3 regions of the Niveispirillum sp. CC-CTL257 genome follow, and region 1 is predicted to be linked to each of the others. Evidence: predicted binding sites of a transcription regulator. Region 1 holds the regulator's gene; each other region holds the start of a gene.
What was found. The regulator PhoB, encoded in region 1, activates phosphate uptake and scavenging genes when phosphate is short. The targets are predictions, from matches to a motif close to TNTCATAAAACTGTCA.
Positions count from the first base shown of each region.

Region 1 (4,212 bases):
CTTGCTTTGCTGGCGCAATGATGCGCCCGCCACCCCTGCGTCGCGTGATATCCGGCAACGCAGGTTTCGCACTTCACGCTGGCGGGCCACTGGCTATCTTCTGCATCCCATGCAGCTCACCACCATCCCCGATCACGTCCTGCCGGACGCCCTGGCCACCGTCGCCAGCCACTTGGCCCCCGAAAGCCGGACGGCCAAGGTGCTGGCGCGCATCGCGGCCACCCGCGACCTGATCGCGCTGGGCGTGGACACGCCGTCACATCGGGATGCCGCCGTCGATCTGGCCCGCGCCTTCGGGATCGGCGTGATCGATGAGGAGCCGCAGGCCGCCTTCTCCTATGACGGCCAAGCCATCCGCACCCGGTCAGAAGCCTACGTCCTGATCCATGAGGTGGCGCACTGGCTGGTCGCCCCGCCCGCGCGCCGGTCCCTGATCGATTTCGGTCTGGGGGCCGGTCCCGAATCCGGCCGCGTGGAGGAGGCGAATAGCGCCATCGCGGTGGGCAAGGAAGAGCAGATCCGGGAGGAGGCCCTGGCATCGCTCCTGGGCATCCTGTGGGAGGTGGAACTGAGCCAGCCCGCCATCCTTGCCTTCCTGGAACAGAACTGGCTGGAGGGTTGGGAACGGCCATCCTGTGCCGAGAATCTGGCCGACAATGTCGAAGCCCTTTTCCAGGCGGGATTGATCAGTGCGGATGGGCGGCCAATTCCGCCGGAATCGTGCGTGGATCGCGCCCGCGCCGCAGCTTGATTTCGTTATTTCACACCCCCTTGCGGGTGGTTTGAGGATGCGGTTCCCTGAAGGCAAAACCATTTGCCCCAGGGGGAAACATGTCCGGCGCACCCGCCATCCTGTCCATGATCGGCAACACCCCGATCGTCCGCGTCACCCGTTTCGATACCGGTCCGTGCGAGCTGTATCTGAAGCTGGAAAACCAGAATCCCGGCGGCTCCATCAAGGACCGTATCGCGCTGAAGATGATCGAGGCGGCGGAGGCAGAGGGCAAGCTGGCCCCCGGCGGTACCGTTATCGAGGCGACGGCCGGCAATACCGGCCTGGGTCTGGCCCTGGTCTGCGCCGCCAAGGGTTACCGCCTGATCCTGGTCATCCCGGACAAGATGGCCACCGAGAAGATCAACAATCTGCGTGCCCTGGGCGCTCAAATCCACATCACGCGGTCGGATGTGGGCAAGGGTCACCCCGCCTATTACCAGGATATTGCCGAGCGCCTGTCGAATGAAATCCCCGGCAGCTTCTATGTGAACCAGTTCGCCAATCCGGCCAATCCCCGCGCGCACGAGGAATGGACCGGCCCGGAAATGCTGCGCCAGATGGATGGCGATATCGACGCGGTGGTGGCCGGCATCGGCTCTGGCGGCACCTTCACGGGCCTGGGTGCCTTCTTCGCGAAGGCCAGCCCCAAGACCGCCATGGTCATCGCCGACCCGGTTGGCTCCATCATCGCTGACCTTGTGAACAAGGGCACGCATGACGAGCCGGGTTCCTGGGTCGTTGAAGGCGTGGGCGAGGATTTCGTACCCCCCATCTGCGACCTCCAGTACGCCAAGGCCGCCTATTATGTCAGCGACACCGAAAGCCTGACTGCCGCACGCGATCTGCTGCGGCTGGAGGGCATCCTGGCCGGGTCCTCATCGGGCACGCTGTTCGCGGCGGCGCTGAAATATTGCCGGGCACAGACGACGCCCAAGAAGGTCATCACCTTCGTCTGCGACACGGGCAACAAGTACCTGTCGAAGATGTTCAATGACGCCTGGATGGAAGATCACGGCTTCACCCCGCGTGAACGCCACAATGACCTGCGCGACCTGATGACCCGCCGTTTCGACAAGGGCCAAGTGGTCACCGTGGGGCCGGAGGATACGCTGCTGACCGCCTACAAGCGGATGCGCATCTCCGACGTGTCACAGTTGCCCGTCATGGAGGGCGAGCGGGTAATCGGCATCCTGGATGAAAGCGACCTGCTGCTGCATGTCGAAAAGGACCCGGCCCGCTTCCGCGACAAGGTCTATACCGCCATGGTCAACCGGCTGGAAACCCTGCCCGTGACCGCGACCATGGCCGACCTGCGCGCCCTGTTCAACCGCAACATGGTGGCCATCATCATGGATGGCCCCGTGTTCCTGGGCCTGTTGACCCGCACCGACGTGCTGAACCATCTGCGCCGGCAGTTGGGGTGAAAGCGGGGTCGCTCCCATACCAGAAGGGCCGCCCTATCAGGCGGCCCTTTTCACATCACATCGTCGTCTTGTTATCCAACGCATAGCCCGCCGAGCGGACGGTGCGGATCACATCCTGTTCTTCCGTCTCGTTCAGGGCCTTGCGCAGACGGCGGATGTGGACGTCAACGGTGCGCAGCTCGACATAGACATCGTGGCCCCAGACGATATCCAGCAGCTGCTCGCGGGAGAAAACGCGCCCTGGATGCTGCATGAAATGGCGCAGCAGGGCGAATTCTTTCGGCCCTAGATGGATATCGCGACCGCCCCGGCGCACCCGGTGGGCCGCCAAATCCATGGAGATGTCGGAGAAGCGCAGCAATTCTTCGGCCAGACCCGGCGAGGCGCGGCGCAGGACAGCGCGGATGCGGGCCACCAGTTCGGTGGGGCTGAACGGCTTGGACAGGTAATCATCCGCCCCGCTGTTCAGTCCACGGACCTTGTCCGCCTCTTCCCCGCGCGCCGTCAGCATGATGACGGGCGTCTCGCGGGTCTTGGGATTGCGGCGCAACTGGCGGCAGACCTCCAGCCCGCTCATCAGCGGCAGCATCCAGTCCAGCAGGATCAGATGCGGGCTGCGCTCATCGGCCAGCAGCAGGGCTTCTTCCCCGTCACCGGCGGTGATGACCCGGAACCCTTCGCGTTCCAGATTGTAGGACAGCAGCGTGACGAGATCGGCCTCGTCTTCAACAACCAGGATCAGCGGCTTCAAGGCGGCGTTCATCGGGGTCCCTTGGCGCTAGATGGGGTGACAGGGAGAGGCCGTTTCAGCCCTCGCTGTCCACCGGTTCAATGATGGTGAAGCTGGACTTGTCGCTCTTGGGCCGTTCCGCCGTCAGCGGCTGGCCCCGGACCAGGAAATGCACCGTCTCGGCGATGTTCGTCGCGTGGTCGCCGGCGCGTTCCAGGTTCTTGGCGATAAACAGAAGATGCGTGCAGGGCGTGATGTTGCGCGGATCTTCCATCATGTAGGTCAGGACCTCGCGGAACAGGCTGGTGTAGAGATCATCCAGCTCTTCATCCCGGTGCCAGGCGGCCACGGCCTTATCGACATCGCGGTCGATATAGGCATCCAGCACGTCCTTCAGCATTTCCTGCACCAGACGTCCCATGCGCGGGATGGTCCCGGCGGGGCGCATCACGGGAAGCTGCGCCAGGGCGATGGAGCGCTTGGCGATATTGGCGGCATAATCGCCCGTGCGTTCCAGATCGGCGGAGATTTTCAGCGCCGCCAGCACTTCGCGCAGATCCACACCGACCGGTGCGCGCAGCGCCAGCATGCGGATGGCGTCATGCTCGATCTGGCGCTCGAACTCGTCCAGGCGGGTATCGCCCTGCATAACCTTGGTGGCGCCCTCGACATCGCGGCGGCCCACGGCCTGCACAGCCGCTTCCACCTGCGCTTCCACCACGCCGCCCATCTGGGCGATCAGGTTGGACAGGCGCTGCAATTCCGCCTCAAAGGACTTGACGGTATGTTCGGTCGGCGACATGGACATGGGTCCTTGATCTGTGGGGCAGGTCGGCAATCACCCGTAGGTCAGGTCGAGCGCGAGCGAGCCCTGACAGCAAAGCTTTCAATCCTTGCCTGTCAGGGCGCAGCTTACGCCTCGACCTGACCTACAGCATGACGCATCAACCGTAACGGCCGGTGATGTAGCCCTGGGTGCGCTCGTCGCGCGGGTTGGTGAAGATTTCCTCGGTGTCACCCACCTCGACCAGATCACCCAGATGGAAGAAGGCCGTGCGTTGCGAAACGCGGGCGGCCTGCTGCATGTTGTGGGTGACGATGGCGATGGTGAAGCTCTCCCGCAGCTCGTCGATCAGCTCTTCGATATGCGCGGTGGCGATGGGGTCCAGGGCCGAGCAGGGCTCGTCCATCAAGATGACTTCCGGGCTGACGGCGACGGCGCGCGCGATGCACAGGCGCTGCTGCTGACCACCTGACAGGCCGGTGCCCGGCTCATGCAGGCG
Region 1 is NZ_JCAJXE010000001.1:237,299-241,510, reverse strand. Features, by position in the region: gene ABC729_RS01155 (TetR/AcrR family transcriptional regulator) at 1-21, shown strand, start outside; gene ABC729_RS01150 (elongation factor P hydroxylase) at 110-751, shown strand; gene ABC729_RS01145 (pyridoxal-phosphate dependent enzyme) at 832-2,199, shown strand; gene phoB (phosphate regulon transcriptional regulator PhoB) at 2,255-2,962, opposite strand; gene phoU (phosphate signaling complex protein PhoU) at 3,006-3,731, opposite strand; gene pstB (phosphate ABC transporter ATP-binding protein PstB) at 3,874-4,212, opposite strand, start outside.

Region 2 (4,212 bases), on a different contig from region 1:
CCGCCGCGTCCACCGCCCTGGCGAATGTCGCCCCCATCACCATGCTGACGCCCGGCATCTGTCAGGCCTACCGCACCGGTGTGGCCGCCCTGGCCGGCCATGAGAAGGTGACGACGGTGGCGCGCGTGGCCGAGGTTGGAGGCAACAAGGGTGCGGGTGCCCTGTTCGCCGTCACCGCTGCCGACTTCCTGTCCGACCACGCGCTGGGGGCGGAAGTGTTCGGCTCTTCCTCTGTCATCATCCGCTGCCCTGACCTGGGCGTGCTGAAGGATGTGCTGGAGCATCTGGAGGGCCAGTTGACGGCCACGGTGCATCTGGACGAGGGCGACCATGGCGTCGCCGCCACCCTGCTGCCGACCTTGGAGCGTCGGGCGGGTCGCATTCTGGCCAATGGCTGGCCCACGGGTGTCGAGGTCTGCCACGCCATGGTGCATGGCGGCCCGTTCCCGGCCACCAGCGACCCGCGCAGCACCTCGGTCGGGTCGCTGGCCATCGACCGCTTCCTGCGCCCCGTCTGCTATCAGGACATCCCCGATGCCCTGCTGCCGGCGGCGTTGAAGCGTGACAATCCGCTGGGCCTGAATCGCCGGGTGGATGGGGTCGTGCAGAAGGCCTGACGGCTACCGCCGGCGGTGGACCCGCACGGGGATCGGCACCAGCCGGGCCCCGTGCCCGCCGCCGGGACCATCCCGATAATCGCCGGTCCCTTGCAGCATCACGGCAAAGCCGATTTGCAGGGAACCGATGGTCAGTCCCGTCAGAAAGCAGAAGACGCCCAAGCCCAGCCAGCCCATCTGGGTGGCCATGGCCAGACTGCGCAGATGCAGCGCGTCGGTGGCGACAATGATGGCGGCAACAACCAGCCCCAGGGCAAAGCCCATGGCGGCGTGGCGCAGCATGAAACGGACCAGGGGCGGCATGATCGGCCCTCCGTTTGGGGTTGATGACACAAACATGTCACCAACACCGCAGGAGCCAATCGGACGCATGGCCGCAGCCCTAAAAGCCATGAATGAAAAAGGGGGCCTTCCGGCCCCCTTTTTGTTTGCCAATAGAGCGAAGCAGTCAGGCGTGCTTTTCCAGCGCCGCGACGCCCGGCAGTTCCTTGCCTTCCAGCCATTCCAGGAAGGCACCGCCCGCCGTGGAGACATAGGAGAAGCGGGACGCGACACCGGCATGTTCCAATGCAGCGACGGTATCACCACCGCCGGCCACCGACAGAAGCTTGCCCTGCGCCGTCAGGTTGGCGGCGATGGCGGCCACGGCGTTGGTGGCGCTGTCGAACGGCACCAGCTCAAACGCGCCGAACGGGCCGTTCCAGACCAGGGTCTTGGCGCCTTCCAGCTTGCGGCCCACCAGTTCGACCGTGGCGGGGCCGGCATCCAGCATCATTTCGCCATCGCGGATATCGGTGACGGCGGTGACGCGGTGATCGGCATTGGCCTTGAACTCCCGCGACATCAGGCCATCGACGGGCAGCACGATCTCGCACCCACCAGCGGCGGCCTTTTCCATGATGGCGCGGGCCTGATCGGCCATGTCCCGCTCACACAGGGAGGAGCCGACGGCCACGCCCTGCGCGAACAGGAAGGTGTTGGCCATGCCGCCGCCCAGCACCAGGATATCGACCTTCGACACCATGTTCAGCAGCAGGTCCAGCTTGGTGGAAATCTTGGCTCCGCCAACCACGGCGGCGACGGGACGCTCAGGTACTGCCAGAGCCTTGCCCAGCGCTTCCAGTTCCGCCTGCATCAGACGGCCCGCCGCACTGGGCAGCAGGTGGGCGATGCCTTCGGTGGAGGCGTGCGCACGGTGGGCCGACGAGAAGGCGTCGTTTACATAGATATCGCCCAGGGCCGCCAGACCCTTGGCCAGATCGGCATCGTTCTTTTCCTCACCCGCATGGAAGCGGGTGTTTTCCAGGATCAGCACGCCGCCGGCGGGTAGGGCGGCAATGGCGGACGACGCCTTCTCACCCACGCAATCCTCGGCAAAGGCGACCGGGGCGCCCAGCGCCTTTTCTACAGCAGGCACCACCTGACGCAGGCTGTTCTTCGTGTCGGGGCCATTCTTGGGGCGGCCGAAATGCGACATGACGACAACCTTGGCACCCTTGGCCGCGATCTCCTTCAGCGTGGGGATCAGACGGTCGATGCGGGTCGTGTCGGTCACCTGCCCATCGGCGACAGGCACGTTCAGGTCGGCGCGGACAAGCACCGTCTTACCGGTGACATCGATGGTGTCGAGGGTCTGGAAGCGCATGTAGAAGGTCCCCGTCAGGATGCGTTGGGCATGAAATACCGGGCGGCAGGAAACACCATTGCGCGCGGCCTTTCAACACACAGGCAAGGCGGGGACATGTGCAAAAAAATCGGCTGCTGCGATAGACAGCGTTTCACGGAATTGTCATCGTCGGTTTGAAACGACCGGAATCCGGGGCGAATCAGCCCGCCGGCCGTGTTTTGCCATGTGTGTGGTGCGTCATGTCCGGGTTGGAGATTGAACTGAAACTGGCGGTGGCGCCATCCGATATGGACCGGCTGCGGGGGCTTGGCTGCCTCTCTGACACCATCGCCAAGCCGAAGGTCAAGTCGCTCGACAGCATTTACTTTGATACCGAGGACCGGCGGTTTTTGGCCAATGGCCTGTCGCTGCGCGTCCGCCGTGTTGGCCGCAAGCTGATCCAGACCCTGAAATCCGCACCCCAGGCGGGTGCCGGTGCCCTGGTGCGCGGTGAGTGGGAGGTGGAGGTGGCGCATCCGCGCCCCGACCTGTCGCTGCTGCCCGATGCCAGCGTGCTGGATGGTCTGGACGGTGTGGGCAATGACGATCTGGTGCCGGTGTTCGAGACCCGTATCCGCCGACAAATCCGCCACCTGTCGCCCCGCCCCGGCATCACTATTGAGGTGGCGCTGGATTACGGGGAGATTGTTGCCCCCGGCGGTCTGGCCCTACCCGTGCATGAACTGGAACTGGAACTGTCGGAAGGCACCGACACCGCCGCCCTGTATGATCTGGCCCGCGCCATTCATGCCGATGTGCCGGTACGGCTGGAGATGCAGACAAAATCGGCGCGCGGTTATGCCCTGTCATCGGGTGCCACGCCGGTCAGTGTGAAGGCGTCAAAGCTGACCCTGGACCCGGAAGCGACGGTGGAAGAGGCGCTGTCCGGCATCGTTCGCCACTGCCTGGGCCATCTGATGGCGAATGAGCCGGTGACGCGCCTGGGGCAGGACCCGGAGGGGGTGCATCAGATGCGCGTGGCCTTGCGCCGCCTGCGCTCCGCCCTGCAGATATTCCGGCCCTTCATTCCGGCCGATCAACTGGATGATCTGGGGCCTCGCGTGAAGGCGCTGGCCGACGCCCTGGGGTCGGCGCGGGAATGGGATGTGTTCCTGGGTGACCTGTTGCACCCCGTCGCCACGGCCCTGCCGGGCCATGCGGGTCTGGCAGAACTGGAGATGGCGGCGCGGGCGGCACGGGAACGCGGTTACGCGCTGGTCCGCAACACCCTGGCCGATCCGGCCCATACCGCCCTGCTGCTGGATTTGGCAGCCTGGGTCGATGGCCGGCAATGGCGCAACCAGCCGGTCAGCGAGCAATCGACCTTGCTGCTGTCCCCCGTCACGGAAATGGCGGGTGCTTTGCTGGGCAAGCGGCATAAACAGGCGCGCAAGCGGGGACGGGGCTTTGCCAAGCTGGCCGCGGCACCCCGGCATGAGCTGCGTATCTCCTTGAAAAAGCTGCGCTATGCGGCGGATTTCTTCCGTTCGCTCTATGAGGGCAAGGCCCTGCGCCGGTTCCTGGAAGAACTGTCCACCTTGCAGGACCATCTGGGCCATTTGCAGGATGTCGCCACGGTGGACAAGCTGGTGGCGGAATTGGAGCGGACAGGCGGCGAGACATTGCCGCCGGCCTGGCGGCTGGGGGCCGGTCTGGTCACGGGCTGGCACGCGCGCGGCCTGCATGATCTGGAAGAACATATCGTCGCGGACTGGCACCGGTTCGCGGATGCCAAGCCGTTCTGGCAGGATGCGGAAGGAGAGGCGGAGGATCGCTGATCCCCGTCCTTCGTTGCAGAGGAAATAACATGCGCACCATCCTGGTTTCCAACATCAAGGGCGGCGTCGGCAAAACCACCATTGCCACGCATCTGGCCGCCTTCTTCGCGGGCCATGGGCACAAGACGGCTTTGGCCGATCTGGACCGGCA
Region 2 is NZ_JCAJXE010000003.1:603,776-607,987, reverse strand. Features, by position in the region: gene ABC729_RS19460 (aldehyde dehydrogenase (NADP(+))) at 1-617, shown strand, start outside; gene ABC729_RS19455 (hypothetical protein) at 621-920, opposite strand; gene ABC729_RS19450 (phosphoglycerate kinase) at 1,066-2,262, opposite strand; gene ABC729_RS19445 (CYTH and CHAD domain-containing protein) at 2,484-4,061, shown strand; gene ABC729_RS19440 (ParA family protein) at 4,091-4,212, shown strand, end outside.
Region 2: the regulator PhoB is predicted to act here: its motif matches at 2,394-2,409, upstream of ABC729_RS19445 (CYTH and CHAD domain-containing protein).

Region 3 (4,212 bases), on a different contig from region 1:
GCCAGCTTGCCGTCGCGGTCAAACCGTTCCGGCTGCGTCACATCAATCGTGTAGGTAACGCCGTCAATAATGTCGAACACATAGGACGGGACCTTCACATTGACCAGCGGCTGCTGGACATTGCTTTTGACATCGATGACCGACAGGGCGCGCGACGCCATCTCCAGCCAATCCTTGACCTGGGCACCGGTCAGCTTCACCGCCGCAATCTGGTTGGGATAGAGATAGAGGTCGGCGACATTGCGGATGGCGATCTCTCCCGCCGCGATGTCGGTATAGAATTTCGCCCCCGGACGCCCACCGGACTTGAACGGCGCCACCGCCGACAGGATGGGCAGCTTACCATTGTCGGTGCCGGCCAGGGCGCGGGCCACATAGGCGCGCTGCGCCTCCGCCACCAGTTCCACGCCGGCACTGTCGCCCAGGAAGCTGAAATAGGAATGGATACGGCCCGTGGTCTTGCCCACCGCGCGGCGGACATAGGCCAACGTGCCCTCATGGCTGGGTTCCAGCAGCGTCGCCACCTCCGGGTCGGGTTCGACATTCACGGTGCGGCCATCCTGGCGCTCCTGAATGGCGCGCACTTCACCCTTGCCGCCCAGCAGCTTCCAGCCCTTGCCCGCCGTTTCCAACTGGAAGGTGATGACGCCCAGATGGCTGCCATAATATCCGGCCATCACCACGGGCTTGCCATTGACGGTGCCCTGCTTCAGGTCGGATTTGGGCAGGCCCTCATATTCCTTGCTGGGGAAAACGCGGTGGCTGTGGCCCGACACCACGGCGTCTACGCCGTCGATCTCGGTCAGGTAATTGGCGGCATTCTCCTCCCCGCCCTCGCGGTTCAGGAAAGTCAGGCCGGAATGGGCGACGGCGATGATCACGTCGGCACCCTGCTTCTTCATCTCCGGCACATGCACCTTGGCCATGTCGATCATGTCGCGGGTGGTGACGCGGCCTTCCAGCTTGTCCTTGTCCCAGATCATGATCTGCGGCGGCAACAGGCCCAGAATGCCGACCTTGATCTTATGCTTGGCCCCCTTGGCGTCCACGACCGTGCGGTCCAGGATCGCATAGGGCTTGAACATCAGCTGATCGTTCTTGCCCCCGTCCACCTTGAAGACATTGCCCGACAGAACCGGGAACTGCGCGCCGCCATATATATTGTGCAGGACCTCCAGCCCGTAATTGAACTCATGGTTGCCCAGGATGGCGGCGTCATATTTCAGCAGGTTCATGGTCGCCATGGCGGGGTGCATGGGCTTGTCCTTGCCCACACCGCGCTCCCGCACCACCCAATCGCCCATGGGCGTGCCCTGGATCAGATCGCCATTATCCACCAGGATGGTGTTGGGGTTGGCCTGCCGCGCCGCCCGGATCAGGGGGGTGACCCGCACCAGGCCAACGCCCGCATCCGTATGGTCACCGTAATAATCGTAATCCTCCAAATACATATGCAGGTCCGTCGTCGACAGGACTTGCAGTTCGACCTTCTCCTGTGCGGCGGCGCTGGCGGCCATGGTCAGAAAAAAAGCGCCCGTTATCAGGGTGCGAAAGGGGAGGTTACGAATCACGGGATGCGCTCCATCGGGGTCTGTGACCGCCCGGCAGCAGGTGCATCGCAACAAACACGGCCTTGAAATGCAGGAAGCGCGGGTCTCGCCCCCCTGAACCGTCATGCTGCGCCGCAAAACTGTGGCGGTAATGATACGCTGGTTGAGATATAGCCGTTTAAGCCCCTGCAGGCATAGCTGCAGAGGTGCTTGTCATGGAACTGTAATTTATTCGTTACCTAAGCGTCACGGGCATCTGGTGTTGTCCGCGCGATCCGGTCCGGCTTATTGGGGGCTTTCGTATGACCATCGAGAATAAGAAGGCGGCGTCGATCCTGCGCCGTCACCTGTCTGCTTTGAATATCGGCACGGGCGCCCTGGCGCTGGCCGTTGCCTCTTCCTGGGCCATCCCGGCCATCGCGCAGGAAACCACCTCTTCCATGGTGGGTTTCATCACCAATGCCGATGGCTCGCCGGCTGCCGGCGCCACGGTTGAAATCGTGCATGCCCCGTCGGGCACCCGCTCCACCGCAACGACCAACGCAGAAGGCCGCTACAGCGCCGCTGGTCTGCGCGTCGGTGGCCCGTACAATGTGCGCATCGCCTCGCCCGGCAACCCGCCGCAGGTGATCGAAGGCCTGTTCATCAGCCTGGGTAAGGCCTTCACGCTGGATCTGGCCCTGCAGCAGGGCGACGTGATGCAGGAAATCGTTGTGACCGGCGATCGCCTGGTCGCAGCCGTGTCCGGCACCGGCCGTTCCTTCGGTGAAGAGCAGATCAAGAACTCGCCGACCGTGAACCGCGACATGAAGTCCACGCTGAAGCTGGACCCGCGCGTTTCGCTGGACGCCACCAACCTGGACGCCATCTCCATCGGCGGTGCCAACAACCGTTTCAACCAGCTGTCGGTTGACGGCGTGCGTCAGAACGACGATTTCGGTCTGAACAATAACGGCTACCCGACTCAGCGTTCGCCGATCTCGCTGGACGCGATCGAGCAGCTGGCCGTCGTGACCAACCCGTTCGACGTGGAATATACCGGCTTCCAGGGCGGTCTGGTGAACATCGTCACCAAGTCCGGCACCAATGACTTCCACGGTTCCGCCTTCTACTACTACACCGATGGCGACCTGACCGGCGATAAGAGCAAGAACAACAATTACACCTTCAGCTTCAAGGAAAAGACCTACGGCGGCACGCTGGGTGGTCCGATCATCCAGGACAAGCTGTTCTTCTTCGGCTCCTATGAAAAGCTGGACGCCGAAACGCCGCAGGAAACCGGTCCGTCCGACAGCTCCGCTGCCGTCAAGATTCCCGGCGTGACGCAGGCCGAATACAATCAGGTCATCGACATCGCCAAGCGCGTCTATAATTACGACGCGGGTGCCCTGGGTGCCAATCTGCCGGAGAAGGATGAAAAGATCCTGGCCCGCGTGGACTGGAACATCACCGAAGGTCACCGCGCCACCCTGTCCTTCCAGCGCACGAAGGGCAACCAGACCTCCGACACCGGCAACAGCGTGTCCAGCCGCACCATCGCGACCCTGGGTCACCTGTATGACCGTTCGGTCGATATGAAGCAGTATACCGGTCAGATTTACTCCGACTGGACTGACGAGTTCTCGACCGAATTGAAGTTCGGTCGCAAGGAAGTGACCACGGGTCAAAAGTCGCTGCGCGGCACCGACTTCGCACAGATGGATGTCCGCACCGCTGCTGGTGCCACCATCTTCGTGGGTCCGGACGAATTCCGTCACGCCAATGCGCTGACCAACGATCTGAACACCTACAAGGCCAAGGGTGAATATCTGCTGGGTGACCACACCTTCACCTTCGGTTACGAACGTGAAGAACTGGACATCTTCAACCTGTTCGTCCAGACCAGCCAGGGTCGCTATGCCTTCAACAGCATTGCCGACTTTGAGGCGCGCCGCGCCCAGAGCCTGACCTACATCAACTCCACGACCAACGACGCCAACAATGCGGCCGCCCGGTTCGGTTACAACACCAACTCGGCCTATCTGGAAGATCGTTGGGACGTCACCTCCGACCTGGAGCTGACTTACGGCCTGCGTTACGACTGGTGGACGTCCAAGGACAAGCCCGCCCGCAATCAGGTGTTCGCAACCCGCTACGGCTTCGACAATACCCAGACCCTGGACGGTCTGGACCTGTGGTCGCCCCGCGTAGGCTTCAAGTATGAAGTCAACGAGGACACGACCCTGTCGGGCGGTGCTGGCGTGTTTGGCGGCGGCACCCCGAACGTCTGGGTGTCGAACAGCTTCTCCAACACCGGCGTTCTGACGACGACGCAGACCGTTACCCGCAACGCCAACGGCACCTTTACGCTGAGCCCCAGCACGCCCACCTCCACCACGCTGGGCGCGGCGGTCCTGAACAATGTGAACGGCTTCGATCTGCCGGCCGAGCTGCTGTCGCGGCACACGGGTCTGGCTGGTCAGGGTGACGTGAACGCCATCGATCCGGGCTTCAAGATCCCGTCGGAATGGCAGTTCTCGCTGACTGTTGATCACCGTTTCGACATCGAAGGCTTCGGTGACGATTGGCGCCTGACCGCGACGACCCAGTATGCCAAGACCCAGGATGCCGTGGTGTGGCGCAACGCCCGCTATGTCCAGAACGGCACCCTGCCGGATGGCCG
Region 3 is NZ_JCAJXE010000004.1:627,551-631,762, reverse strand. Features, by position in the region: gene ABC729_RS23285 (bifunctional 2',3'-cyclic-nucleotide 2'-phosphodiesterase/3'-nucleotidase) at 1-1,571, opposite strand, end outside; gene ABC729_RS23280 (TonB-dependent receptor) at 1,853-4,212, shown strand, end outside.
Region 3: the regulator PhoB is predicted to act here: its motif matches at 1,762-1,777, upstream of ABC729_RS23285 (bifunctional 2',3'-cyclic-nucleotide 2'-phosphodiesterase/3'-nucleotidase).